DNA from 4 places in the Nocardia sp. NPDC051570 genome. Region 1 is predicted to be linked to each of the others. Evidence: riboswitches for the same ligand, from Rfam matches in the RefSeq annotation. Region 1 holds a riboswitch; each other region holds the start of a gene.

Region 1 (7,085 bases):
CCGGCGCGGTAGAGGGCGATCATGAGCAGTTTCCGGATCTGTTCCCGCAGTGGATATTCGGCGATCAGAGGCCGTAATTCGGCGATGACCTCGCCGGGGCGCCCCAGCCGCAGATCGGCCACGAGGCGCTGTTCGGTCAGGGCGAGGCGGAACTCGCACAGCTGGGCGCGCACGCGTTCGGCATGCGGCCCCGGCAGTCCGGCCAGGGGCGTGCCCTCCCACAGCGCGAGCGCCGCATCCAGGCGATCCCGGGCCGAGGCGAGATCGACCGCCTGCCCGGCCTCGGCCGCATAGCGTTGCACCAGTTCGACATCCACCGAACCGGGCGGCACCCGCAGCGCATATCCGCCCCCGAAGCCGACCAGCACCGCGGGCGGCATCCCGTTCTCCCGCTCGGGTTCCAGCACCCGACGCAGATGTAAGACGTGATTGCGGACCGCCCCGACCGCACTCGGCGGCGGCCGCTTCCCCCACACGTCGGCGATCAGATCCGGCAGCGTCGCCGAGCGCCCGGGGCGCAGCAACAACGCGGCGAGCACGGCCCGTCGCTGTTTCGGACCCAGCTCCAGCCGATGTTCGCCGCGCCACGCACGAACCTCACCGAGCATGGCAAACTTCAGCATTTGTCCTGTCCGAAAAGCATCGATTCCGATCCGACGACGCTAACCGATAGTCGCATCTCGGACATACCGGACGGTCGTATTGATGCTACCGGCCCTTGAACTCCGGCGACCGCTTCTCGAATACCGCCTGAATCGCCTCGGTCAGATCCTCCGACGGCAGGAACGCCGCATTCCACGTCGACACATACCGCAGCCCGTCCGCGATCCGGCTCGCGTTGGGCTGATCCAGCACATCCTTGATGCCCTGTACGACCAGCGGCGGATTGGCCACGACCTCGCGAGCGAGCGCGAGCGCCGCGTCCAGCACGGCCTGCTGATCGGCGTAGACATCGTTGACCAGACCGATCTTCTCGGCCCGCGCGGCATCGATATCCTTGCCGGTATAGGCGAGCTCGCGCAGGTGGCCCACGCCGATGATGCCCGGCAGCCGGTGCAGCGATCCGATATCGGCCACGATCGCCACCTTCGCCTCGCGCAGGCTGAATTTGGCGTCGGCACTGGCCAATCGGATATCGGCGGCCGCGATCAGATCCAGCCCGCCGCCGATGCACCAGCCGGAGACCGCCGCGATCACCGGTTTGCGGCAGTCGGCGACCGCGGTCACCGCCGCCTGCATCCGCCGGATCTCGTCCAGGAAGCCCGTGCGCGGTGCGGCCAGCGCCTTCTCGGCCAGCAGCGGACCGAACACCGGGCTCATCGCCGGCAGATCCAGCCCGTAGGAGAAATGCTTACCCGCTCCGGTCAGCACGACGGCCCGCACCTCGGGATCGGCGTCCAGCTCGCCGAAGATCAGCGGCAGCTCGCGCCAGAAATCCGGGCCCATGGCATTGCCCTTGCCCGGGCCGGTCAGCGTCACCGTGGCAACGTGGTCGGTGGCCTCGACTGTGAAAGCCTTCCATTCGGTCATTCGCCCAGCGTAGCGATACCGTCATGAACTCCGGCAGGGCCTGTAAATCCTGCGCTAAATCTGGAGTGTCGCAGTGCTTTCGCGTCAATCGGAGACGGATCATGTATTCGTCAGCCAATCCACCGCGACCGGTCCCGGGAGGCCACGATCATGTTGATGCACCAGGGACTGGGCTTGGATTGTTTCAATGCCCTCACCCGCGGCCGCGCGGTACACGCGCTCTACGAATGCTGCTGCGCGGTGACCTGGGCCGAGAAGATCGCCGACGGCCGCCCCTACCCCAGCCACGAGGCGCTGCTGGCCGCCATCGACGCGGAATTGCTGGCCCTGTCCCCGGCCGATCTGGATCGGGTATTCGATTCGCTTGTGCACGAACAGTTCTCGGCCCGAACCGTCGGGGAACTGTCCCGAATCATGCGCGACCACGTCGACCGGCTGCTCGGCCCCGCCGAGGGCTACCCCGAATACTGAATTCGCCCGACAGTAGCCCGATTTCGCCTCTACGCTGGTGCCATGCGCAGGTCGTTGCCCCCGGTGACATCCCGGGTCTCGGACACGCTCATCGCGCGCGGACACCACGGCGTGATCGTCACCCAGTCCGAGCCCACCCACACCGCCGAACAGGCCGCCCAGGCCCTCGGGGTGGCGGTGGGTGCGATCACCAAATCGCTGGTGTTCCTGCTCGACGACGATCCGGTATTGCTGCTGGTCTCCGGCGCCCATCAGGTCGATATCGAACGCACCGGGCAGCGGCTCGACGGCACCCTCACCCGGGCCTCGGCGGAGGTGGCGCGCGAGGTGACCGGCCAGCCCATCGGCGGTGTCGCACCGGTCGGCCATCCCACCAATCTGCCCACCTACGTGGACAACGCACTGTCGGGCCACCGCGAACTCTGGGCCGCCGCCGGACATCCGAATACCGTCTTCCGCACCTCGTTCACCGAACTGGTCCGCATCACCGCGGGGCTGGCCATCGATGTGGATTGACCCACGATCGGAATATCGCAGGCCCGAGCGACGTAGGTTAGGGCTGTGACCGATCGACTACGGGCGCCCGACGATCTGAGTGGCATCACCGCGACGCAGTACCGCGCGGCGATGCGGCACTACCCGGCCGGAGTGACCATCGTCACGGTGAATTCGGCGACCGGGCCGGTCGGCTTCACGGCCACCTCCTTCGCCTCACTATCGCTCGAGCCCCCGCTCATCTCGTTCAATATCGCCCACACCTCCTCCAGCATCGAGGCCATGCTCGCGGCCGACTCGCTGGTCGTGCACTTCCTCGGCGAACATCAACAGCATCTGGCCCAACGGTTTTCGCGCACCGCGGACGAGCGCTTCACCGACCGCTCGCTGTGGACCACCCTCGATACGGGCGAGCCGGTACTACACGGCACCCCGATCTGGGTCCGGGCCACGGTGCGCCAGCTGATCCCGATCGGCGATCACACCCTGGTCGTCGGCCTGGTCACCCGGGTGCACGACAACACCGACGACCATCCGATCGCCGCACCGCTGCTCTACTACAACGGCACGTACCACCGGCCGACCGGATTGCACTGACTCAGCCCGCCGACGCGACCGTCCCGATCCCCAGTACCGCAAGGATTCCCCCGCTGATCTGTTCCAGCCGATCGCGCACCCGCTGTCGGCGCAACAGCGTGGCGAGCCTGGCCGCCGCCACCGCCAGCAATACCATTTCGGTTGCGGCGACCGATGATTCGATCGCACCGAGCGCCAGCGTATGCGCGAAGGTCGCCTCGGTCAGGAACTGCGGTAGCACCGCGAGATAGAACAACCCCACCTTCGGATTGAGCAGCGTGCACAGCAGTCCCGCGCCGAACGCCGAGCGCGTGGACACCGACCGTGGCGCCGACCGCTCCGCCTCGACCGCCCGAGCGCGCCGCTGTGCGATCAGCGTCCGAATGCCCAAGTACACCAGGTAGATTCCGCCGATCACCTTGACCACGCGATACGCCGTCGCCGACTGTTCCAGCAGGGTCGCCACCCCCGCGGCCACCACGACGGCCCATGCGATACCCCCGACCGCCGACCCGATCGCGGAGGTGATCGCCGGTCGTCGCCCGACGATCGAGTACCGCAACACCAAGAACGAATCGGGCCCCGGCGTCAGCGATAACACCACACAGACCCCGACGAACCCCAGCACCAGCGACACGCTCATCGCCACATGAAATCCCAGATCAGCGCCGCGAGCAACGGAATTACCCCGAGGCTTCCGCCCCTGGTTCCCTCCTCCATCAGTACCCCGGCACGCCCCTGGTTCCCTCCTCCATCAGTACCCCGGCACGCCCCTGGTTCCCTCCTCCATCAGTACCCCGGCACGCTCTTCGCCGGGGTTGACAAGATCGCACGCCATCTGTCAATCTCGGGTCAGGTCATGAGTGCCAGCGTGAAGCCCCGGCTTGCTGGCCGGCAACCCTCCTCCGCGGCGGGGTGCTCCGGGTGACGACCAGGCTGCTGCCCGACCGGGCGCGGCAAGCGCGGACTCCGACCATCGATATCCCCGGAGTCCCTCATCCGAAGGGATTGCCCGATGACTGCCATTCTCGATCAGACCTGTGCCCCGCTCGCCCGTGTCTCCGGATGTGATCTGCGAGTTCCGTTGGTACAGGGCGGAACTCGCGTCTACGCCAACTTCGACTACGCCGCCAGCGCCCCGGCCCTGGCCCAGGTCACCGACCGGCTGACCGAACTGCTGCCCTTCTACGCCAGCGTCCACCGCGGCGCGGGCTACGCCTCGCGCATCTCCACCGACTGCTACGAATCCAGCCGCGATTCGGTGGCCCGCTTCCTGAACTGCGCCGACGATCAGGTCGTCGTCTTCACCCGCAACACCACCGACTCGCTGAATCTGCTGGCCTCCTGCGTGCCCGGCGACACCGTGGTGCTCGATATCGAACATCACGCCAACTTCCTGCCCTGGACCCGGCACGGCCGCCGCGTGGTGCCCGCGGCCGACACCGTCGAGGAGACCGTCCGCCGCGTGGTCGCCGAGCTGTGCGCCAAACCGGCCGCGCTGCTTGCGATCACGGGTGCGTCGAATGTCACCGGCGAGGTGCTGCCCCTGGAGCGGCTGGCCACCATCGCGCATCAGTGCGGCGCGCGCATCCTCGTCGACGCCGCGCAGCTGGCCCCGCACCGACGCATCGATCTGCAGGCCCTCGACATCGACTACCTGGCCTTCTCCGGTCACAAGTTGTACGCGCCGTTCGGCGCCGGAGTACTGGTCGGTCGCCGCGACTGGCTCGACGCCGCGCAGCCCTATCTCGCGGGCGGCGGCGCGGTCAAGGAGGTCGGCACGACCGAGACCGAATGGGCCTGCGCACCGCAGCGCCACGAGGCCGGATCCCCGAATGTGCTCGGCGTGGCCGCCCTGGCCGCGGCCTGCGACGCGCTGGGCGCGCTCGACGAACGGACCGCGATCGAGCATGAGCGCCGCCTCGCCGACCGCCTGCGCGCGGGTCTGGAAGCCATTGCGGGAGTTCGATTCCTGCGCATCTGGCCGGACAGCGCCGACAGCGTCGGCATCGTCGCGTTCACCCTGAACGGATTCGAACCGGGTCGCGTCGCGGCCTATCTGTCCGCCGAACACGCCATCGGCGTCCGCGACGGCCGCTTCTGCGCCCACCCCCTGCTGGCCCGCCTCGGCGTCGACGGCGCCCTGCGCGCGAGCATCGGCCTGGGCAGCTCCGCCGCCGACGTCGACCGCCTGATCGAGGCCATCGCCACCCTCGTCGAGCGCGGCCCGCAGTGGAATTACACCCGCACCGACGGTCAGTGGAATCCGGCCCCGGAGACCCGTCCACGCCTCGCGCCGGAGTCGGGTGCGGGCGCGGCGCCCTGCTCGTTCTGAACGCGGATCGCTCCCGGTACTACGGCGTCAGATAGCGCTCGGCGAGCTCCTCGATCAGCGGATCGTCCTCGGCCACCGCGTCGAGGGCCACCAGATCGTTCTCGACCGACACCTGCCGAGTGTCCTGCTGCTCGGGATCGGGAGCGCCATCCTCGTTCAGCTGTCGCAGGATCTTCTCGCGCACACGCGCCTTCAGCGAATCACTCATGGTGTCAGCATGCCCAGTCCGCCACGATCAACCCCGGACCACCACGCCACGAGTCGGCCGGAACACCGGATCAGACCGGTGCGAGCCAGCTACCCCACGGGGTGTTGCGCACGACGGAGAACACCATCAGCAGCGTCAGCGTGATCCACAGACCGGTGCGATTCAGCCGGAACGACACCGCACTTCCCGGCTGCCCGCGCCAGCGATGCAGTGCCCAACCGCCCCACCACGCGGCGAAACCGACGATCAGCGGCAGCAGCAGCGCATTGCTGTGCATCGCGTCCAGAATCCGTCCCTCGGTGAGGTTGTGCACGGCCCGCAGGCCGCCGCAGCCGGGACACCACCAGCCGGTCAGCGCGTAGAACGGGCAGATGCCGTAGGACCCGGATACGTGCGGATCGCGGAAATGCAGTACGGCCGCCACACCCACCGCGGCCCCGGCCACGAGCAAGGGCTGCCCGAGCGCTCGCCAGCCCGGCCGGATCTCGCCCCGTGCGGCGGGCAGTGCATGCGCGGTGTTCACAACAGTCCACGGTAGCGGTCGGCGAAGCCGCTCCGCCAGATCAGTCGGACTGGGCGAAGCGCAGCGTATTACCGAACGGATCGACCACCTCGAAACCCGGTCCGCCCGGACCGTCCTCGGGCGGACCGGGCCGCGCATAGCCGTAATCCTTCGCCGCGAGTTCGGTATGCAGCGCGTGGATGTCACCGACCGCGATCCACACCACCGTGCCGGGCGTGCCGTCGCCGTGATGTTCGCTGAGGTGTACGGCCGCCTCCGAGCGCGACACCTGGGCATACAGCGGCAGTGCCGGTTCGAACCGATGCTCCCAGTCGACGGTGAATCCCAGATAGACGCAATAGAATTCATATGCCTTACGCACATCGAAGATGCGCAGCACCGGAATCGGGGCGGCGAGACGGATCGCGTCGGAGACCATACCCCGATGGTGTCGGATCCTCATCGACTCGCGACCCGTTCGACTGCCGGCGCGGTGAGCACCCCCGCCAGCATGTCCACGACCTCACCCGAGGCCGCGGGGTCGGCGGCCTCGGTCGTCCCGGCCTCCACCGCGCGCTCGTGATCGGCCAGCAGCGCGAACAGCACGGTCGGCAGCGTCCGCAGCCGCCGCAGCCGCAGCCGCGACGGCAGTTCGGGCAGCGCCCGATCGAGCCCGCGCATGATCACCCGCACCGAGGTGCGGGCCTCGGCGTCGAGATTGGCGGCATCGGTGACCGAGGGGTGGGTGCGGATCTGTTCGAGAAACCGTCCGTAGTGCCCGATTCCGTGCCGAGTGCCCAGTTCGAACATCGGAATCACCAGGGCCGCAAGCAGATCGTGCACGCCGTCGCCGTGGCGCTGCGCCAGCAGCTCCAGTCGCCGCACCTCCAGGGTCGCCATCCGCAGCTCGACCACGGCCGCGATCAGCGCGTCCCGGGAACCGAAGTGGTACTGGATGGCCGAGTTGT
Region 2 (7,085 bases), on a different contig from region 1:
CCGAATATCGCCCAGATTCCGCACAGTCACTTCGTCTATCTGAATCTGTTGCGGCTGGCCGGATCCGAGGAACAGCGGCGGTGGTACTTCACTCGGGTGCTCGACGGTGCCCGCATCGCCAATGCGCAATCCGAGCGCGGCGGCGCGACCGTTGCCGAGGTGCGGACCACGCTGAAGCCGCTCGGCGACGGGCGGTTTCGCATCGACGGCAGCAAGTTCTATTGCACGGGTTCGCTGTTCGCCGATGTGCTGGCCGCACTCGTCCGGCTCGATGATCCGGGTGCCGACAGCGGCCTCGCGCCGGGGGAGTACATCGCGTATCTGCCCGCCGATACCTCCGGGGTCGAGATCCTCGACGACTGGAATGCGCTGGGGCAGCGGACGACCGGTAGCGGGTCGGTGCGCTTCGATGGCGTGCTCGTGACGGCCGATCAGCTGGTCGAGCGGTCGGGCGCGGTGCGTGCGCCGACCGGTTACGGCGCCTTCGCGCAGCTGCTGCATGTGGCCATCGATGCCGGTATCGCCCGGGGTGCGCTCACGGCCGCGACGGAGTTCGTGCGCACCCGGAGTCGGCCGTGGTTCGAGGCGGGTGTCGAGCGGGCGATCGACGATCCCCTGACGATTCAACGCTTCGGCGAACTCGCCGTCGCGGTCGTGACGGCCGAGGCGACGCTCACCGCGGCCGGGCTCGCCGTCGACGCGGCCACCATCCCGGATCCCGGACCGGAGGCGGCGGCCGCCGCCTCGCTCGCGGTGGCCACGGCCAAGATCGTCGCCGATCGGGCGGCCGACGAGGTCGCCTCGGCCCTGTTCGAGGTGGGTGGAACCCGAAGCGCGGCAGCCGATCTCAATCTGGATCACTTCTGGCGCAATGCCCGCACCCACACCCTGCACGATCCGGTGCGCTGGAAGTTCCAGCACATCGGCCGGGCAGTCCTGCACGGAACGCCGCCACCGCTGCACGGCGTCATCTGAGATCGGAGTGGTGAATATGGCCGAGCTGACCGGGATTCCGGCGGACAGGGCCGGTCTGCGCCGGGCCTTCGCGGCGTTTCCCAGCGGTGTGGTGGCGGTCTGCGCCGAAATCGATGGCACCGCATCCGGATTGGCGGTGAGCACCTTCGTGCCGGTATCGCTGGATCCGCCGCTGGTGTCGTTCTGCGTGCAGAACGGCTCCACCACCTGGCCGCGCCTGGCCGCGGCCGGCCATCTGGGTTTGAGCCTGCTCGGCCTGGATCAGGAGGACGCCGCCCGCTCGCTGAGTTCGCGTGTGGGCGACCGCTTCTCGGGCGTGGGCCTGCATCGGGGTGCGGGCCATGCGATCTTCGTCGACGGTGCCTCGGCCTGGCTCGAAGGCAGCGTAGAGACCCAGGTGCCCGCGGGCGACCATCAGGTGGTCATCCTGCGCATTCATCGCCTGGCCACCCGCACCGACGTCGATCCGCTGGTCTTCCACGGCAGTCGCTTCCGCCGCCTGCATCCGGAGGAGGTACTCCATGGAGCCCGCTGAATCCCGTTCGCTGCGTGCGCTGTTCGCCGAGGACGCGCGTCGCTGGCTGGAGAACTGGCGGACCGGGCGGGATCGCTCGGGCCGCTGGTCGTGGGTGAACCTCGACTGGATCGGCAGTGTGATCGGACCCGCCTCGCTCTAAGCTGCCTCACACCGGATGCGACGGCCGGAAACACAGCCGTCGCCGCGTGCCCGGGCTCGGGCTGGTGTGTTCGACCACCGCGGCCGCCAGCCCGCGCGCCTCGATATCGTGCTGGTACATGTCCTGGCTGAATCCGTCGAGGTGAACCAGGGTGTGCCGGATGAGCATCGGCCCCACTTCGGGCGGTTCGGTACATGCGCGGCGATAATCCGAGGCCGCCCGCGGATCCTCGGTGAGCGCGGCCAGCGCCCCGATCCGCACCCGCTGGGTCAGCCCGGCCCAGATTCGCGCCTCCTCCGCGGTGCGGAGTCGCCGCCACCCGCCCCGATAGTCCAGATCCCGGATGATGTCGTCGGCCGGTTTGCCCAGGCGCGTCTCACACACCACGGCCCACAGCGCGCACAGCCAGCTCAGCGCCCGCAGGGTGTGCAGCGGTTCGCGCCGGGTCTCGAGTTCGTCCTCGGCCTCGTCATGGGTGTCGAGGTTCACCCAGCGGAACACCAGCGATTCGATCTCGGTCAGGAAGCCGCCCGGCAGATCGTCCACATCCGGACGCCCGATGCGCACCGCGCGGCCCGAGACCAGATCCCGCAGTTCGACCATGTCCGCGTCGGCGGTCCGCACCCAGCGGTGCGATTCCCTGGTCATCCTTGGGGCCCCCAGGTCGGTGCGGCAGGGCGCGATACCGCCCACTCGGATTGAGCCATGAATCGGACCGGCCCGCAAGCGCAGATTCTCAGGGTCGGGCTGGCAGGATCTCCCGGACGGTGTCGAATCAGGGCCAGCCCGTTCGTGTAGAGGATGAGAGCCGGTGACGGATCGGCTCATGGCGAAGGAGCACATCATGCCCGAATACCTGCTCAACATCTATCAGCCGGAGGCAGGGGAGCCGCCGGCGGATCTGGCCGAGATCATGCGCGAGGTCGAGGCGCTCAACGACGAGCTGCGGGCGGCCGGTTCGTGGGTGTTCGCGGCCGGGCTGCACGCACCTGATACCGCGACGGTCGTGCGGGCCCGGGGCTCGGAGATATTGATCACCGACGGCCCGTACGTGGAGAGTAAGGAGTACATCGCCGGATTCAGCCTCATCCGCGCGGTCGATCTGGATGAGGCGCTGGCGTGGGGGCGGCGATTGGCGGCGATTCTGCGCGGACTCCCGGTGGAGGTCCGACCGGTCATGGGTGACTGAATGAATCCGCCTGTGAGCCCGGATGTTTCGGCGGTGTTCGCCGAGCACTACGGCCGGGCGGTAGCCAGCCTGATCCGCGTCTTCGGCGATATCGATATCGCCGAAGACGCGGTCCAGGACGCCTTCACCACCGCCGTGCAGCGCTGGCCCGCCGAGGGCATCCCGCCGAGTCCGCCGGGCTGGATTATCACGACCGCGAGGAATCGCGCGGTGGACCGTCTCCGGCGCGAGGCGGCCCGGGCGGACAAGTATGCCCAGGCCGCTCTGCTCAGCCTTTCCACATTCGCCTCCGAGGACGGGAACCCTTCCTCAGGTTCCCCGCCCGGGGACCCCTCCCCAGGTTCCCCGCCCGCTTTTGGCGGGGACGAACGTCTGCGCCTTATCTTCACCTGCTGCCACCCCGCGCTCGCGATGCCCAATCGCATCGCCCTCACCCTGCGCCTGTTGGGCGGCCTGACCACCCTCGAGATCGCCCGCGCCTTCCTCACCTCGGAATCAACCATGGCGCAACGCATCTCACGTGCCAAGGCCAAGATTCGCGCCGCCCGGATCCCCTACCGCGTACCCCGGGACGCCGATCTGCCCGAACGGCTCGGGGCCGTGCTGGCGGTCGTCTATCTCATCTTCACCGAGGGCCATACCGCCTCCAGCGGAACGCAATTGACGCGTGGGGACCTGTGCGCCGAGGCGATCCGGCTGGGCCGCGTGCTCGTCGAACTGATGCCGGATGAGCCGGAGGCCGTCGGCCTGCTGGCCCTGATGCTGCTCACCGAGGCCCGCCGCCCGGCCCGCCACACGGCCGACGGCGCCCTGGTGCCGCTGGCCGATCAGGATCGCGGCCGATGGGATCGCGAGCTCATTGCCGAGGGGCATCGGCTGGTGCGAGAGTGCCTGTGCCGCAATCACCCCGGCCCCTATCAGATCCAGGCCGCCATCAATGCCGTACATACCGATGCCGCGACCGCCGCCGATACCGATTGGGATCAGATCCTGCGGCTCTACGACCAGCTCGCGGCGGTCGCACCCGGCCCGATCGTCTCGCTCAACCGGGCCGTCGCCGTCGCCGAGATCGACGGCCCGGCCGCGGCGCTGGCGCTCGTCGATGAACTACCGCTCGCGGATTACCACCTTTACCACGCGATCCGGGCCGACCTGCTGATCAGGCTCGGCCGAACCGCCGAGGCCGCAAGCGCATTCGCCGATGCCCTCGCGCGGACCGGCAACGCCGCCGAGCGCGACCACCTGCGCCGCCGCAGCGCCGACCTCACCGGGACAGCGAATTCTCCTGGGCCGGGAGCAACTTGTTGAGCTGCCGGTTCGCATACCGCATCACCATCTCGTAGGGCCAGGCGAACTTGCGGGCGAACCAGTAGCCGATTCGGATATCGGTCGCGGTGTGCACGAGATAGCGATTGTGCCTGATACCGGCGAGGATCCGATCGGCCACCTGCTCCGGCGTCGCCGCGTGGCCGACGAAGGCTCCGCGCAGCTTCGCCACCCGCGGATCGTCCGGATCGACGCCCACGATCTCTGTCGTCCTGACCATCGGGGTGTGCACCGCGCCCGGGACGACCAGGCTCACCCCGATGCCGTACCGCTCCAGCTCGAAGCGCAGCACCTCCGAGACCCCGCGCAGCCCGAACTTCGCGGCGCTGTAGGCGGCGTGCCACGGCAGCGCGAGCAGTCCGGCCGCCGAGGAGACGTTCACCAGATGTCCGCCACGCCCGGCCCGGATCATCGGCGGGACGAAGTTCTCGATGATGTGGATCGGCCCCATGAGATTCACCTCGACCATCGAGCGCCAATGCCGATGTTCGAGGTTCTCCACGGTGCCCCAGGCGGAGAGGCCCGCGATATTCATGACCACGTCCAGGCTGCCGTACTCGTCGTGCACCCGCTCGGCCCACGCGGTGACCGCGTCGTAGTCGGAGACGTCGAGTGTCTGCGCGTCGAGCACCTCACCCCCGGCCGCGCGGATCAGCTCGACCGTTTCGGCCAGCCCCGCGGCGGCGATATCGGTGAGCACCAGGCGCGCACCCGCGCGCGCGGCGGCCTGCGCGGTGGCCCGGCCGATACCGCTGGCCGCGCCCGTGATGAGGCATATCCGGTCGGTCAGATCCTTCATGAACGTTCACCCTAGCCATTGCGAACATCGTTGTACACAGTGCTGTTTCCCCCCTCGGAATTCCCCGTCGGTAAACGGGAAAACCCGCTGCCAACAATTGAATTCACGTTGATCGGGACGGCAGACAGTCGCACCGATGTCCGATACGTTCGAATTCACCATCCAGAGCGGTTGAGAGATCTGGCTCGACGAGACCGCAGCAACCCCCCGCGGGCCGGGTGCGGGTGCTACCGCCAGGACCGATGGAGGATCGCGATTCCATGACCACTGTGGCCGCTATCGATCCCTCCGGCACCGTCGAGGTGGCCGAGGACACCCTGCCGGTGGCGCGTACCCGGCACCCGTGGCGCTGGCTGATCGCCGTCGTCGCGCTGGTGCTGGTGGCCCAGTTCGCGCACGGCCTGGTGACCAATCCCGGCTGGGACTGGCCGACCTTCGCCCGATACTTCGCCGCCGATTCGGTGCTCGCGGCGCTGAAGCTGACCGTGGAGCTCACCTTCTGGGGGACGCTGTTCGGATTCCTGCTCGGTATCTGGCTGGCCGTGGCGCGATTATCGAAAGTCCCTGTGCTGCAGGTGATCGCCTGGGCATATGTCTGGGCGTTCCGCTCGATTCCGCTGATCGTGCAGCTGCTGTTCTGGTTCAACATCGCCTATCTGTACAAGCGCCTGTCGATCGGAATCCCGTTCGGCCCCGCGTTTTTCAGCTTCGATGTGAACGGGGTGATCAGTGGATTCACCGCCGCGGTCATCGGGCTGGCGTTGCATCAGGCGGCGTATTCGGCCGAGATCATCCGCGCCGGAATCATTTCCGTGGATCCGGGCCAGCTGGAGGCGGCCAAATCGCTGGGCCTGCCGTGGCGGCGGCAGTTCTTCACCATCGTGGCGCCGCAGGCCATGCGCGGCATCCTGCCCAATGCGGCCAACGAGGTGATCAGCCTGTTCAAGGGCACCTCGATCGTCTCGGTGATGGCGATCGCCGAGCTGTTCTACCAGGTCCAGGTGATCTACGGCCGCAACGGCCGGGTGGTCCCGCTGCTGATGGTGGCGACGGTCTGGTACATCGTGCTCACCAGCGTGCTGACCGTCGTGCAGTACTACATCGAGCGCCACTTCGCCAAGGGCGGCCATCGCGAGCTGCCGCGCACACCGTGGCAGCGCGTGCGCGGCAAGCTCGCCGAGATCACGGGGGAACGCCGATGAGCGCGTACACGGTCGAATTACGGGGCGTACACAAGCAGTTCGGCGCCAACGAGGTGCTGCGCGGGATCGATCTCGCGGTGCGCCCGGGCGAGGTGACGGTGATCCTGGGCCCCTCGGGTTCGGGCAAATCGACGCTGCTGCGGACGATCAACCACCTGGAGAAGGTCGATGCGGGGACCGTGCGGGTGGCCGGAGAACTGGTCGGCTATCGCCGCAAGGGCGCGAAACTGCACGAACGCAGCGAACGGGAGATCCTGCGCCAGCGCTCCCGCATCGGCTTCGTATTCCAGAGCTTCAATCTGTTCCCGCATCTGACCGTGCTGGAAAACGTTGCACTGGCCCCGATTTCGGCGCAGCGCCGTCCCCGCGCCGAGGTCGAGGCGGAGGCGGTCGATCTGCTCGAGCGGGTCGGACTGGCCGATAGGGCGCAGGAGTATCCGCGACGGCTGTCCGGCGGCCAGCAGCAGCGGGTGGCCATCGCCCGCGCGCTGGCGCTGCGCCCCCAGGTGGTGCTGTTCGACGAGCCGACCTCCGCGCTGGATCCGGAGCTGGTCGGCGAGGTGCTCGACGTGATCCGGGCGCTGGCCCGCGACGGCGCGACGCTGGTCATCGTCACCCACGAGATCGGCTTCGCCCGCGAGGTCGCCGACACCGTGGTGCTCATGGACGCCGGGCGGATCGTCGAACAGGGCCCGCCGGGTCAGGTGCTCGACGATCCGTCCCATCCGCGCACCAAATCCTTTCTCGCACATGTTCTCTGAGGGAGATGAGACGTTGTCCCGCAACTACTCCGCGGTCCGCACGGTGCATCACATCGCGCAGGACGATGCCCTGGCCGCCCCTGAGCTATCTGTTCATCACCCACGACCTGGCCGTGGTCCGGCGCGTCGCAGACCGGGTGGCGGTCATGAACGCCG
Region 3 (7,085 bases), on a different contig from region 1:
CACCGCGCGGTAGATCGCCTGCACATCCCAGTCGGTGAACGTGCCGATCGGCTTGCAGTTGCCGGTGCCGTCGAGCTGGGTGCGCTCGGTGCGCAGGCCCACGACCGAGCCGTCCTCGCCGCCCAGCACCTCGGCGGGGGATTCGAAGAAGTGCAGGAACAGCTTGTGCGGCCGGTCGCCCACATCGCGAATCGCCCACTGCTCCAACGTATTGCAGACCATGTCGACCTGCTTGGAATGCCGGCGCGCGGCCTCCGAGCCCTCGTCGTAATCGATATCCTGCGGATCGACGATGACCTCGATATTCGGCGAATGGTCCAGCTCGCGCAGCTCCAGCGGGGTGAACTTGGCCTGCGCCGGGCCGCGGCGGCCGAAGATGTGCACCTCGAGCGCCTTGTTGGCGCGCAGGCCCTCGTACACGTTCGGCGGGATCTCCGTCGGCAGCAGCTCGTCACCGGTCTTGGCCAGTACCCGCGCCACGTCGAGGGCGACGTTGCCGACGCCGAGCACGGCGACCTTCTCCGCTTCCAGGGGCCAGTCGCGTGGCACGTCGGGATGTCCGTCGTACCAGGACACGAAGTCCGCGGCGCCGTAGGAGCCGTCCCGGTCGATGCCCGGAATGCTCAGCGCGCGATCGGCATTGGCGCCGGTGGAGAAGATCACCGCATCGTAGAAGCGGCGCAGTTCCACCAGCGTGATGTCGGAGCCGTAGTCGATATTGCCCAGCAGGCGCACCTGCGGCTTGTCGAGCACCTTGTGCAGCGCGGTGATGATGCCCTTGATGCGCGGATGATCCGGCGCGACGCCGTAGCGGATCAGACCGAACGGGGCGGGCATCCGCTCGAACAGGTCGATGCTCACCTGCGCCTCGGACTTCATCAACGCGTCCGCGGCATAGATTCCGGCCGGTCCGGCGCCCACGATCGCGATGCGCAGTGGGCGGGTCGCTGCACTGTGTTCGGTCATTCTTACGCGCACCTCTGGTCGAGAATCTGTCGTCATGTCTTAGCCGTCGTTCTTAGCTTAGGCTAAGTTGACGTCGGGACCGGGGTCTGCACCCGGTTGTCGTCATCCCGTGATGCTGCGTCGTTGCTGCGCCCGGGAGCCGATCCCACCGGCCGAAGCCGGGTTCCAGCGATTCTATCGGTGGCGGCTATGGCCGGTATTCCCGGACTCGGCCGGGAATACCGAGTGTGATTCGGACCACTATCAATGACCAGCGATGATGTCTGCATGACCGATGCCGACGAACCCACTGAGATCGACCAGCGCGAGGCCCCGCGGTCCGCGGTGCCGTTCATCGCGGCCGCTGTGGTGGCGTTGCTGTTGATCGGCGGCGTGGTGCTGCTCGGCGTGCTGCGCCCGGCTGAGAACAATGTCACAGATTCCGATCGTGTGGCCGTCGCCATCCGCAATTTCGCTACGGCCCAAGCGGATTCGGATGCCAAGCGCCGCGCGACCACCGTCTGCCCCGGCTTCGACGCCGCCAAGTCCCCGCTGGGTCCCGACGCCCTCGGCAAACAGGTCGAGATCGCCAACGTCCGCGACACCACCGTCGAGGGCGCCCGCGCCCGGGCCACGGTGACCAGCAGGATCGACGGCCGCGAGCAGACCGCCACCTGGAATCTGAGCAGGCCGAACGACCAATGGCTTGTTTGCTCCCCGTAGGGCCCCGGCGTGCTTGTTCTCCTCAGGACCCCGGCGTGCCTGTTTCCCTAGGACCCTGGCGTGCTTGTTTCCCCTAGGACCCTGGCGTGCTTGTTTCCCCTAGGACCCCGGCGTGCTTGTTTCCCCTAGGACCCCGGCGTGTTCTTCGCCGGGGTTTGACATAAAGCCCGGTGACCAGGCACTCTCACTTTCAGGTCATGAGTACCAGCGTCAAGCCCCGGCTCGCTGGTCGGCAACCCTCCTCCGCGGTGGGGTGCTCCGGGTGACGACCTGGCCACGCGCCGATACCGGCGCGGCAAGTGCGGATTCGCGAGGAGGTTCATCGAATGAACGAGAAATACCGCAGCTGCTGTGAGGGACGGTCATGAGCTACGCGGGCGATATCACTCCCCAGCAGGCCTGGGAACTGTTGCGCGACAATTCGAATGCGGTCCTGATCGATGTGCGCACCGAGGCCGAATGGCGCTTCGTCGGCGTGCCGGATACCGCCGGAATCGACCGGCCCACCGCGCTGATCGAATGGGTCGACAGCAGCGGATCGCCGAATCCGCAGTTCACCGACCAGCTGAGGCAGGTCCTCGCCGACCGCGCCGCCGACAGTGATGCCCCGGTGATCTTCCTGTGCCGCTCCGGCCAGCGCTCGATCGGCGCCGCGAAGACCGCGACCGCCGCCGGATACGAACCCTCCTACAACGTGCTCGAGGGCTTCGAGGGTCCGCTCGACGCCGACGGACATCGTGGCGGCGCCGGCTGGCGCGCCCTCGGACTGCCGTGGCGGCAGTCGTGATCACCGGCGGCGCATTCGACAAACCACTGCCCGAGGGCGTCGGCCCGGCGACGATCGGCGTGCGCGGCGGCCTGCGGCGCTCGGGTTTCGAGGAGACGGCCGAGGCGCTGTATCTGTCCTCCGGCTTCGTCTACGAGAGCGCCGAGGCGGCCGAGGCCGCGTTCACCGGCGAGATCGAGCATTTCGTCTATTCGCGCTACGGCAATCCGACGGTCGCGATGTTCGAGGAGCGGATGCGCCTGATCGAGGGCGCCGAGGCCTGTTTCGCGACCGCCAGCGGTATGGCGGCCGTATTCGTCGCTCTCGGAGCGCTTCTCGGCAACGGTGATCGACTCGTGGCCGCGCGCAGCCTGTTCGGCTCCTGCTTCGTGGTGTGCAACGAGATCCTGCCGCGCTGGGGCGTGGAGACCGTCTTCGTCGACGGCGAGGATCTCGACCAGTGGGAGCGGGCGCTGTCGCAGCCCACCAAGGCGGTGTTCTTCGAGACCCCGTCCAATCCGATGCAGACGCTGGTGGATGTGCGCCGGGTGTCCGAGCTCGCGCACGCCGCGGGCGCGAAGGTGGTGCTGGACAACGTCTTCGCCACCCCGCTGCTGCAGCGCAGTCTGGATCTCGGCGCGGATGTCGTGGTGTATTCGGGCACCAAGCACATCGATGGCCAGGGCCGGGTGCTCGGCGGGGCGATCCTGGGCGCGCAGGACTACATCGACGGTCCGGTGAAAACACTGATGCGCCATACCGGTCCGGCCTTGAGCCCGTTCAATGCGTGGACGTTGCTCAAGGGCCTGGAGACCATGCCGCTGCGGGTCCGTCATTCGGTGCAGGCCGCGCACAAGGTCGCCGAATTCCTCGAGCAGCATCCGGCCGTCGCGTGGGTCAAATACCCGTTCCTGCAGTCGCATCCGCAGTACGCGCTGGCCCGGGAGCAGATGTCGGGCGGCGGGACGGTCGTCACCTTCGAGCTGGCGGCCGGGCTCGAGGGAGATGGTGCGGCCAAGAAGCGCGCCTTCGAGGTCCTCAACCGCCTGCGCATCATCGACATCTCCAACAATCTCGGCGATGCCAAGACCCTGATCACCCACCCCGCGACCACCACGCACCGGGCCATGGGCCCGGAAGGCCGTGCGGCCGTGGGGATCACCGATGGCGTGGTCCGGATCTCGATCGGTCTGGAAGACGTCGAGGATCTGCTGAACGACCTCGATCAAGCGCTGGTCTGATCGCGCGCCTCCCGCCGATGAGTTTCCGCGGGAGGCAACGTCTACTTCTGTGACTCGACAGAAGGGATGTCCCCGTGCGTATCCTGGCTCGCCTGTGTATGACAGCCGACGGCTATGTGACGACTCCGGACGGCTGGCCGCCGCAGATCATCGATCCGACGCACGGTCCGGGCAGTCACGGCGTCGCGGAATTCCTGCGCACCTGCGAGGCCGCGCTGATGGGCCGCACCACCTTCGAACCCGCACTCGCCGCCGACCGCTGGCCCTGGCCGGATCTGCGGGTCTTCGTGCTCGGCTCGCGGCGGCCCGAGGGAACGCCGGAACATGTGACCGTCGACGACGATCCCGTGCGGTTGCTGGAGCGGATCCGCGCGGCCGATCGCGGCGGCGATGTTCATCTGATCGGCGGACCCCGCACCATCGAGACCTATCGCGCCCTGGGCGTTCTCGACAGGCTCGAGCTCGTAATCCTGCCGTATCTGGTCGGAAGCGGTATGCGCCTGACCGATTCGTTCGATCCCGCCACCGATCTGGAATTCGAGAGCTCGCGTCCGCTGCCCGGCGGATCAGTCGAAATCGTGTACCGAGTGCCCTCGAAGCATTGACAGTATGCTGTCAAAATGACAGCATACTGTCATGCTGAAAACGGTACATATGGCGGTCTACGACACCTTCTCCGATTGGGAGGTCGGATACGCCACGGCGAATATCAACCGGCCGCTGTGGCAGCGCGAGCCGGGGAGCTGGCGGGTGCGGACAGTGGGTCCGAGCGCCGCGCCGGTCACTTCGGCCGGGGGCATGCGGGTGCTGCCGGATCTGACGCTCGACGAGTTGTCGCCCGCGGACAGCGCGATGCTGATCCTGCCGGGCGCCGATACGTGGGCCGAGGAGCACATGGCGGTGTTCGCCGGGAAGGCGCGTGAATTCCTCGCGGCGGGCGTGCCGGTGGCGGCCATCTGCGGCGCCACCTTCGGTCTGGCGCTCGCGGGACTGCTGGACGAGCGCCGGCACACCAGTAACGACGCGGGATATCTTGGGATGAGCGGTTATTCGGGCGGCGCGCATTTCGTCCCGGAGCCCGCGGTGACCGACGGCGATCTGATCACCGCGACCGGAATCCGGCCGGTCGAATTCGCTCGCGCCGTCCTTGCGCGACTGGGCGTGTACGAGCCGCGGATTCTCGACGCCTGGTCCGCGCTCTACGGCGAGAACGATCCCCAGGGCTTCTACACACTCGCCGCCTACGAGCAGCAGCGGACCGCGGCGCAGTGACCCGCGCGGAGCAGGAGCTGTTCAGCACCGCGGCGATCACCTCGTTCAAACTCAACGGCCAATTCCTCGCTGTCGGAGAGGAATTGGCCCGTCCGGCCGGTATCACGGTGGCCTGGTGGCAGGTGCTCGGCGCGGTGGCGCGCGAGCCACTGCCGGTCGCCGGAATCGCCCGCGAGATGGGCATCACCCGCCAGAGCGTGCAGCGGATCGCGGATCTGGTGGTGGACAAGGGTTTGGCCGAATATCGACCGAATCCGGCCCATCACCGCGCCAAACTCGTCGCCATCACCGAATCCGGCCGCGCGGCCGTACGTCGCATCGGTCCTCAGCATGCGCGAATGGCGGATCGTCTGATTTCCGAACTCGGCATCGACGCGCTGACCGAGATCGTGGCGGGCCTGACGAAACTGTCGGCCGCCCTCGACGCCATGGCCGAAAAGCCCTGAGGTCGGGCCCGCCGTCAGACCGAGAATGGATTACTGGTCCGCCCTACCAGATCCGCCACCGAATCCAGTACGAGCGTGGGCCGATAGGGATAGTTCTCCACCGACGCACGGGTGGAAATGCCCGAGGTGACCAGAATCGTCCGCAGCCCGGCCTCGAGTCCGGAGATGACATCGGTATCCATGCGATCGCCGATCATCACCGTCGACTGTGAATGCGCACCGATACGGCGCAGTGCCGAACGCATCATCAGCGGATTCGGCTTGCCCACGTAATACGGGTCCTTCCCGGTGGCCCGGGTGATCAGCGCCGCCACCGAACCCGTTGCGGGAAGCAGACCTTCGCGCGAGGGCCCGGTCGCATCCGGATTGGTCGCGATGAAGTTCGCGCCGCGGTCGACCAGCCGGATCGCGGTGGTGATCGCCTCGAAGGAGTAGGTGCGGGTCTCGCCGAGCACCACATAGTCCGGATCGCTGTCGGTGAGCACGTACCCGATCTCGTGCAATGCGGTGGTGAGTCCGGACTCGCCGACCACATACGCCGTCCCACCCGGCTTCTGCTCGTTGAGGAAGGTCGCCGTCGCCAGCGCCGAGGTCCAGATCGACTCCGGCGGGATATCCAGGCCGGTGTGGTGCAGCCGAGCCTGCAGATCGCGCGGGGTGCGGATCGAGTTGTTGGTGAGCACCAGGAACGGGATGTCGTTGGACTGGAGTTCGGCCAGGAACTTGTCCGCACCCGGCACCAGATGGTCCTCGTGAACGAGCACCCCGTCCATATCGGTGAGGTAGGACAGGATGGGCTCTCCGTCTGCGGTCACAGAGCCAATTGTGGGCTATCGACCTGTCCGATGGGGACTCCCGGGGTACATGCGACGATTCCCACATCGGCCTATGGTCGAGAAGGCGGATCGTAGCGACGGCGAACAGGAGTGGCGCAGTGAGTGATCTCAAGCTCGGGTACAAGGCGTCTGCGGAACAATTCGGACCTCGGGAGCTCGTGGAGCTCGCGGTCAGCGTCGAGGAACACGGGCTCGACAGCGCTACGGTCAGCGATCATTTCCAGCCCTGGCGGCATAAGGGCGGGCACGCCCCGTTCTCCCTGGCCTGGATGACCGCGGTCGGCGAGCGCACCCGGCGGATCCAATTGGGGACCTCGGTGCTGACCCCCACCTTCCGCTACAACCCGGCCGTCATCGCGCAGGCCTTCGCGACCATGGGATTGCTCTATCCCGGGCGGATCATGCTCGGGGTGGGCACCGGCGAGGCGCTGAACGAGATCGCGACCGGATTCCAGGGCGAGTGGCCGGAATTCAAGGAGCGCTACGCCCGGCTGCGCGAGGCCGTGGATCTGATGCGGCAGCTGTGGACCGGCGATCGGACCGACTTCGACGGGCAGTACTACCGCACCGTCGGTGCCTCCATCTACGACGTGCCCAAGGGCGGCATCCCGATCTACATCGCCGCGGGCGGGCCGCTGGTGGCCAAGTACGCCGGCCGCGCGGGTGACGGCTTCATCTGCACCTCGGGCAAGGGGATGGACCTCTACACCGAGAAGCTCATGCCCGCGGTGCGGGAGGGTGCGGACAAGGCCGGACGAGCGGTCGAGGATATCGACCGGATGATCGAGATCAAGATCTCCTACGACACCGATCCCGAACTGGCACTGGAGAATACGCGTTTCTGGGCGCCGCTGTC
Region 4 (7,085 bases), on a different contig from region 1:
CGTGCGGGTGGACGGCCGGGGAGGCAGGTGCAATCGAGGAGGCCACGACGGGCGCGGTTACGGAGGCCACGACCAAGAGCAACACAGCAGCTCCCGGCCTTCAAAGCCGCAGCAAACGTGATCTCACTCACCCGCTCCCCCACCCGGCGGGCGCCGAATGTCATTGCTCATCAACGGTATTGGCGGACAACAGCTTTCACTCGGAAGCAAGTTCGTGCACGACCGTCGGAAGCGGCCGCGCTGTCATGCAGATCACCAGGTCCGGCGGAAAGCAATTCGGGCACCCGCGGCCACCGGAAATCGGTGGGGGCGGGTGCCCGGATGTCTTCGCTTCGCTTCGCGCTCACAGCCCTGGCGCGAAACGTGAACTAGCGCAGTTCGCGCGCCAGGTTCGCGTCGAGCACACCGAGGAACTCCTCGGTGGTCAGATAGCCCTGATCGCCGCCGACCAGCAGCGCCAGATCCTTGGTCATCTGGCCGTCTTCGACGGTCTTGATGACGACATCCTCGAGGGTCTGCGCGAAGCCGATGACCTCGGGGGTGTTGTCCAGCTTGCCGCGATGGGCGATGCCACGGGTCCACGCGAAGATCGAGGCGATCGGGTTGGTGGAGGTGGGCTTGCCCTGCTGATGCTGGCGGAAGTGCCGGGTCACCGTGCCGTGCGCGGCCTCGGCCTCACAGGTCCGGCCGTCCGGGGTGAGCAGCACCGAGGTCATCAGGCCCAGCGAGCCGAAACCCTGTGCCACGGTGTCGGACTGCACGTCACCGTCGTAGTTCTTGCAGGCCCACACATAGCCGCCCTCCCACTTGAGCGAGGAGGCGACCATATCGTCGATGAGCCGGTGCTCGTAGGTGAGACCCGCGGCGTCGAACTGGTCCTTGAACTCGGTCTCGTAGACCTCCTGGAACGTGTCCTTGAACATGCCGTCGTAGGCCTTCAAGATCGTGTTCTTGGTGGAGAGGTAGACCGGGTAGTTCTGCTGCAGGCCGTAGTTCAACGACGCGCGCGCGAAGTCCTCGATGGACTTCTTGAAGTTGTACATACCCATGATGACGCCGCCGTCCTCGGGCATCTTCACGACCTCGTGGACGATCGGCTCGCTGCCGTCCTCCGGGGTGAAGGTGAGGGTGACGGTGCCCGCCTGATGCACCTTGAAATCGGTGGCACGGTACTGATCGCCGAAGGCGTGACGGCCGATGATGATCGGCTTGGTCCAGCCCGGCACCAGGCGCGGGACGTTGGAGATGATGATCGGCGCGCGGAAGATCGTGCCGCCGAGGATGTTGCGGATGGTGCCGTTGGGCGAGCGCCACATCTTCTTGAGGCCGAATTCCTCGACGCGGGCCTCGTCCGGGGTGATGGTGGCGCACTTGACGCCGACGCCGTGCTTCTTGATGGCGTTGGCGGCGTCCACGGTGACCTGGTCGTCGGTCTTGTCCCGATACTCGATGCCGAGGTCGTAGTACTCGAGGTTCACATCGAGGTACGGGTGGACCAGCTTGTCTTTGATGAACTGCCAGATGATCCGGGTCATCTCGTCGCCGTCGAGCTCGACGACGGTCCCTTCAACCTTGATCTTGGACATGGATCTTCGTGTCCTCCTAGGAAGGTGCTCCCATTGCACGGCCAGGCGAACACGCTTGTGAGCGGACCCCAGCTGTTCAACAGACAACGTATACGCCCCGAGTTGTCCACGGGACTATGGGTGCTTAACAAGACAAGCGTACTGGTGCGCTCTGGCTCACTTCCAGCGGACGTCCCGATGAGAGATTCCCGGGTCACGCGGGCACACGTCACGCATCAATAGGGTTAACGCGGGGGTTGATTTCGCATTCCGATGGGGAGTGTGAGGTATGAGACCCTTGCCCCCGGCCTGGGGGCCGGGGGCAAGGGTCCATCAAGGTCGGCCCCGCCAGGGGCAAGGGTCCATCACGGTCGGCCCCGCCAGGGGCAAGGGTCCATCACGGTCGGCCCCGCCGAGAGGCAAGGGTCCATCGAGCGCTCAAACAGCCATGACGGCGGCGTGTTCGTCGCCCTCGAGCAGGTTCTCCGGCTTGTCGCGGATCATCAGTGCGACGATCACGATCGAGACGAGGAAGAAGGCCGCGCCGATGTAGAAGGCCACGTTGTAGCTGTGGATCGCGGCGCGGGCCACGACATGGTCGATGGTCGGATTGTTCTCCGCGTAGCGCTTGGCGACCTGGACCGAGATCGTGGTCAGCAGCGCCGTGCCGATCGCCCCGCCGACCTGCTGGGCGGCGTTGAGCAGGGCGCTGGCCACACCCGAATCCTCGGCCTCGACCTGATGCAGCGCGGTGGTCTGCATGGATACGAACGTCGCACCCATGCCCAGCGCGATCAGCGCGATCGCGGGCAGCACACTGGTGGCGAAGCTGTCGCCGTAGCTCAGCTGGGCCAGATAGAGCAGCCCGACGATGCCCAGCACCCCACCGGCAATCATCAGCGGGCGCGGCCCGATCCGGGGCAGCAGCGCGCTGGCCACGCCCGCGGAGATCACGATGCCGATCGGGAAGGGAAGGAACGCCACACCGGCCTTCAGCGAGCTGTAGCCGAGGGTGACCTGCAGGTAGTAGCTGAGGTTGATGAACATCGCGAACATCGCGATCGGGACCAGCAGCGCCACCAGATATGAGCCGCCCCGATTGATCTCACCCGGAATATGCAGCGGCAGAAGCGGATTCGGCGAACGCCGTTCGATCGCGACGAACGCCACCAGCAGCGCCACACCGGCGATCAACAGGCCCAGCGTGGTCGCGGCCAGCCAGCCGTCCTCCGCGGCGCGGCTGAAGCCGTACACCACCGAGATCAGTCCGAGGGTCACCGTCACCGCGCCGGGCACGTCGTAACCGCCGGTCCGCGGGACGGGCACATCCTTGATCACGAAGACCAGCGCGCCGATCAGAGCCAGCAGTGCGACGGGCGTGTTGACCAACAGGCACCAGCGCCAATCGGCGTATTCGGTGAGCGCGCCGCCGGCGATCAGGCCGATCGCCGCGCCGCCCGCGGACACACCCGCGAAAACGCCGAAGGCCCTTGCCCTTTCGCGCGCCTCGGTGAAGGTGATCGATACCAGCGACAGCGCCGCCGGCGCCAGCACGGCCGCGAACGCACCCTGCAGCGCGCGCCCGGCGAACAGTTCGGCCGCGTTCTGGGCGAGCCCGGCCAGCGCCGACGCCCCGGCGAAGCCGACCAGGCCCACCAGGAACATCCGGCGGCGGCCCAGATAGTCGGCGAGCCGGCCACCGAGCAGCAACAGGCCGCCGAAGATCAGCGTGTAGGCGGTGAGCATCCATTGCTTGTCGCCGTCGCTGATATGCAGATCACGCTGGGCGAACGGCAGCGAGATCGTGACGATGGTGGCGTCCAGCACCACCATGAGCTGGGCCAGGGCGAGTACGCCGAGGGCCCACCAGCGGGCCGGACCCTTCGGCCGGGTCGAGGTCTGAGAGGGAGCGAGTTCTGCGGTCCCAATGTCGGTCATGTGGGGACTCCTGAGTGGAAGTAAGCAGTTCCGTCGCATCATTGGAACGTGTCAGCAATCCTGGCACCTGAGGACAATTGGCGTCAAGAGAAAAATGTCGCAGACTGACATTTGGCGTCTCTCGTCACAATAAGAGCCGATGGCGATAGACTGGGACCATGCTCGAGTCACCAGCCCAGCCCGGCCTGCGGGAACGCAAGAAGCAGCAGACTCGACGCCGGATCATCGAAGTCGCGCTGCGGATGTGCGACGCGCACGGCTTCGACGCGACCACCGTCGAGCAGATCGCCGACGCCGCAGACGTCTCCCCGCGCACCGTCAACCGCTACTTCGAGTTGAAGGAGGACATCGTCCTCGCGCCCTTGGTGGATTTCGCCAAGCTCATCGGAGACGAGCTGCGCAAACAGCCAGTGACGGGCAATGAGCTGCAGGCCCTGTTCGACACGTACCTGGCCGTGACCAATGCCAGCATCGCCGGGCAGACACTGCCCTTCGAGTGGTTCCAGCACATGCAGCGGATCATGCGCACCAGCCCGACCGTGCGCGCGCGCAGCATGGACATCGCCGACACCAAGACCATCGAGATCCACTCCGCCCTGGCCGAGCGCATCGGCGCGGATCCGGATTCGATGACCGTCCGGCTGATCGCCGGGACCTGGAACGCGATCATGCGCACCGGGATCGAATGCGACGCCACGCTGCCGGACCGCGACCCCATGGACTCCGCACATGCGGCCATCTGCGCGGTCCGCGGCGCCTTCGACGAATTCGTGCAGCGCTGCGTGCTCCCGCTGACTCGGGGATGTTCGGCCTCGGGATCGGCCGAAAGCGGTGCTGCGCGGTAGCCGTTCGCGCCCCGTCTCGGCGATCGGTTACTATCGCGGGAAGGTCATGAGCGCCAGCGCCAAGCCCCGGCTCGCTGGCCGGCAACCCTCCTGTTGCGGTGGGGTGCTCCGGGTGATGACCGGGCTCCCGAGGGCCGGGAGCAAGCGCCACGATCAGGAGGTCCCCACCATGTGTTGTTGCTGTTCGCTTGTTGAAGTCCGATAACACCAGCAAGCCCAGTTCGGCGTCCCATTGGAGCAGGCCCATGAGTAACTCGACCGCGCCCCGAATCATGCACATCGAGGGCAAACACCCTGTCGCTACCATCGAAATCGTGTGTTCTTTTCGAACGGCGGCGGCCCGGTGACCGTGAGCATCGAGTCGAGCACCCCGCAGACGGCGGCCGCGCTGCTGCCCCCGCCCGACGGTCGCCTGGAGACGATCGCCATCGGCGACCTGCGCCTCGAGAACGGCGCGGTGATCCAGGACGTCGAACTCGCGGTGCAGCGCTGGGGTGAGCTGTCCCCGAATCTGGACAATGTGGTGCTGGTCGAGCACGCGCTCACCGGCGATTCGCATGTCGTCGGCGCGCCCGACGAACTGCATCCGCTGCCCGGCTGGTGGGACGGCAGCGTAGGTCCGGGCGCCCCGCTGGACACCCGCGAATGGTGCGTGATCGCTACCAATGTGCTGGGCGGCTGTAAGGGCAGCACCGGCCCCACCTCGCTCGCATCGGACGGACGACCCTGGGGCGCCCGGTTTCCCGAGATCTCCATTCGCGATCAGGTAGCCGCCGAGGTGGCGCTGTTCGACCTGCTGGGCATCGATCGCCTCGCGGCCGTGGTGGGTGGATCGATGGGCGGCATGCGCGTGCTGGAGTGGATGGTCGGCCATCCGCAGCGGGTCGGCGCCGCGCTCGTGCTGGCCGTCGGGGCGCGCGCCACCGCCGATCAGATCGGCACCCAGACCACCCAGATCGCCGCGATCAAGGCCGATCCGGATTGGCAGGACGGCGATTACCACGGCACCGGACGCGCGCCGACCACCGGAATGGGGCTCGCGCGCCGCATCGCGCATCTGACCTACCGCACCGAATTCGAACTCGACCACCGCTTCGAGAATGCGGCGCAGGACGACGAGGATCCGCGCGACGGCGGCCGCTATGCGGTGCAGAGTTATCTGGAGTACCAGGCGCAGAAGCTGATTCATCGCTTCGATCCGGCCACCTACGTCCTGCTGACCGAGGCGATGAACCGGCACGACATCGGTCGCGGGCGGGGCGGGATCGAGGCCGCGCTGGCCGCCACCGCGGTGCCGTGCATCGTCGGCGGCGTCGACTCCGATCGGCTCTACCCGCTTCGCACGCAACAGGAACTGGCGAATCTGCTGCCCGGCTGCAAGGAGCTGGAGGTGGTCCGCTCGCGCGACGGGCACGACGGATTCCTCACCGAAACCGAGGCCGTAGGCAAGCTGCTCGCCGAGACGATGGAGCTCGCCCGCAAGGCGCGGGACTGAGCGTCAGGTCACCCCAAGGCTGTTGATCGTCGCCGCGACCACGATGATGCTGCCGCCGAGGACCGTATAGGCGCCGACGTCGAATGGCTTACTGCGCACGGCCAACACGCCGACCCGCAGCGTCGGCAGGCATAACCGCAGCGCGGCCGCCAGCAGCGTCGCACCGCCGATCACGAATGCCCCGCGCCGCCAACGGTCCTGGGCCAGAAGCACCGCGGCCACCACCAGAACGGCCACCACCAGGAGTATGGGCAGATTCGTCCGGAGGAACCGTCCGACCGGACCGTGCTGATGGGCATGGGACGCGGGTGCTTCGGTCACGCCGACATTCTCGCATCATCGCGGAGGGGATATGTGATCGGTGACAAGTGGGGGCCTGCGCGGAATTCGGAATTCGCCGAATGGTGCCGGGGTCACCCCGATGCACGGGCAGGGGGGCTGCGCCTCGGGGTGCCCCGGCGCCCCGTGTGATACGCGGGAGAAAGGCGTACCGCGCGTGGCGTGGTCTCTCGCATCCAACCGATCCGACAAGTTGTAATCTACAAGTAGAATATAACCAGAGTTACTAACTAGCAAACATATGGGAATGTGTGTCGCATCGAACGCATAGCGAAACATCGTTTCTGTTCAACTTGATAACTTTGCCCCTATTCGATATCCCGCTCCCATTCTCCGGTCGCGAGTCGATGGCCACTCGAATCGAGCAGGCCGTCGCGGCATCCAGCGCCTGAGTCCTGGTCATAGCCGACGCACGCCGACCAGGACCTGGCGCGTGCTTGTTGGAATCGCAAAAGATGCCCGCGATCGACGAAACCACACGAGCCGGGGGTGTGTCGCTGCATGCCGGTCGAATTGCGATGTTGAAAGCTTGGGGCATGAACCTGACCGCCAGCGCATGCCCTCGCAACTCCCGCTCCACTCGATTGGCGAGCAACAGTGTGGTAACCGGGTTGCTCGTCGGAGTTCTGACCTCGTTCGGCGTCTGTGCCGCGACCGCCGAACCGGCCGCCACGCAGGACTCGGTATTCACCGGTGCGATGGCCCCGGATGGTTCCCGGATCGACGGTATCGAGCGGATCGACGATCAGAACGTCCGGCTGCAGGTGTACTCGGCGGCCATGGACAAGGCATTTCCCGTGGAGATCCAGCGGCCCGCGGACACCTCGCAGCCGCGGCCCAGCCTGTATCTGCTCAGCGGCCTCGACGCCGGTGAAAGCGTCGCCTCGTGGCAGGCGCAGACCG

Evidence for each region. Region 1 has a riboswitch for S-adenosylmethionine ahead of ACIA76_RS22865 (aminotransferase class V-fold PLP-dependent enzyme). Riboswitches for the same ligand answer to the same signal wherever they lie in the genome.
Region 2: another riboswitch for S-adenosylmethionine. It lies ahead of ACIA76_RS29495 (amino acid ABC transporter permease); the one in region 1 lies ahead of ACIA76_RS22865 (aminotransferase class V-fold PLP-dependent enzyme).
Region 3: another riboswitch for S-adenosylmethionine. It lies ahead of ACIA76_RS28195 (rhodanese-like domain-containing protein); the one in region 1 lies ahead of ACIA76_RS22865 (aminotransferase class V-fold PLP-dependent enzyme).
Region 4: another riboswitch for S-adenosylmethionine. It lies ahead of ACIA76_RS09030 (homoserine O-acetyltransferase); the one in region 1 lies ahead of ACIA76_RS22865 (aminotransferase class V-fold PLP-dependent enzyme).

The regions. Positions count from the first base shown of each region.
Region 1 covers NZ_JBITDI010000009.1:5,287-12,371, reverse strand. Annotated here, with positions in the region: gene ACIA76_RS22895 (AfsR/SARP family transcriptional regulator) at 1-623, opposite strand, end outside; gene ACIA76_RS22890 (crotonase/enoyl-CoA hydratase family protein) at 709-1,530, opposite strand; gene ACIA76_RS22885 (2-oxo-4-hydroxy-4-carboxy-5-ureidoimidazoline decarboxylase) at 1,687-2,001, shown strand; gene ACIA76_RS22880 (YbaK/EbsC family protein) at 2,044-2,517, shown strand; gene ACIA76_RS22875 (flavin reductase family protein) at 2,629-3,093, shown strand; gene ACIA76_RS22870 (LysE family translocator) at 3,095-3,715, opposite strand; SAM riboswitch class IV at 3,928-4,041, shown strand; gene ACIA76_RS22865 (aminotransferase class V-fold PLP-dependent enzyme) at 4,088-5,407, shown strand; gene ACIA76_RS22860 (hypothetical protein) at 5,427-5,615, opposite strand; gene ACIA76_RS22855 (DUF2752 domain-containing protein) at 5,686-6,138, opposite strand; gene ACIA76_RS22850 (glyoxalase superfamily protein) at 6,179-6,556, opposite strand; gene ACIA76_RS22845 (TetR family transcriptional regulator) at 6,577-7,085, opposite strand, start outside.
Region 2 covers NZ_JBITDI010000013.1:65,881-72,965, forward strand. Annotated here, with positions in the region: gene ACIA76_RS29460 (SfnB family sulfur acquisition oxidoreductase) at 1-975, shown strand, start outside; gene ACIA76_RS29465 (flavin reductase family protein) at 992-1,510, shown strand; gene ACIA76_RS29470 (hypothetical protein) at 1,497-1,652, shown strand; gene ACIA76_RS29475 (hypothetical protein) at 1,659-2,300, opposite strand; gene ACIA76_RS29480 (YciI family protein) at 2,497-2,841, shown strand; gene ACIA76_RS29485 (RNA polymerase sigma factor) at 2,842-4,149, shown strand; gene ACIA76_RS29490 (SDR family oxidoreductase) at 4,106-4,966, opposite strand; SAM riboswitch class I at 5,122-5,215, shown strand; gene ACIA76_RS29495 (amino acid ABC transporter permease) at 5,227-6,168, shown strand; gene ACIA76_RS29500 (amino acid ABC transporter ATP-binding protein) at 6,165-6,929, shown strand; partial or broken gene ACIA76_RS29505 (ABC transporter ATP-binding protein) at 7,010-7,085, shown strand, end outside.
Region 3 covers NZ_JBITDI010000012.1:77,701-84,785, reverse strand. Annotated here, with positions in the region: gene ACIA76_RS28205 (FAD-dependent oxidoreductase) at 1-966, opposite strand, end outside; gene ACIA76_RS28200 (hypothetical protein) at 1,234-1,668, shown strand; SAM riboswitch class IV at 1,862-1,976, shown strand; gene ACIA76_RS28195 (rhodanese-like domain-containing protein) at 2,033-2,455, shown strand; gene ACIA76_RS28190 (O-succinylhomoserine sulfhydrylase) at 2,452-3,675, shown strand; gene ACIA76_RS28185 (dihydrofolate reductase family protein) at 3,750-4,280, shown strand; gene ACIA76_RS28180 (type 1 glutamine amidotransferase family protein) at 4,312-4,947, shown strand; gene ACIA76_RS28175 (MarR family winged helix-turn-helix transcriptional regulator) at 4,944-5,393, shown strand; gene ACIA76_RS28170 (HAD-IIA family hydrolase) at 5,408-6,166, opposite strand; gene fgd (glucose-6-phosphate dehydrogenase (coenzyme-F420)) at 6,328-7,085, shown strand, end outside.
Region 4 covers NZ_JBITDI010000003.1:465,264-472,348, reverse strand. Annotated here, with positions in the region: gene ACIA76_RS09045 (NADP-dependent isocitrate dehydrogenase) at 369-1,586, opposite strand; gene ACIA76_RS09040 (MFS transporter) at 2,004-3,503, opposite strand; gene ACIA76_RS09035 (TetR/AcrR family transcriptional regulator) at 3,662-4,348, shown strand; SAM riboswitch class IV at 4,391-4,501, shown strand; gene ACIA76_RS09030 (homoserine O-acetyltransferase) at 4,692-5,843, shown strand; gene ACIA76_RS09025 (DUF3017 domain-containing protein) at 5,847-6,164, opposite strand; gene ACIA76_RS09020 (alpha/beta hydrolase) at 6,809-7,085, shown strand, end outside.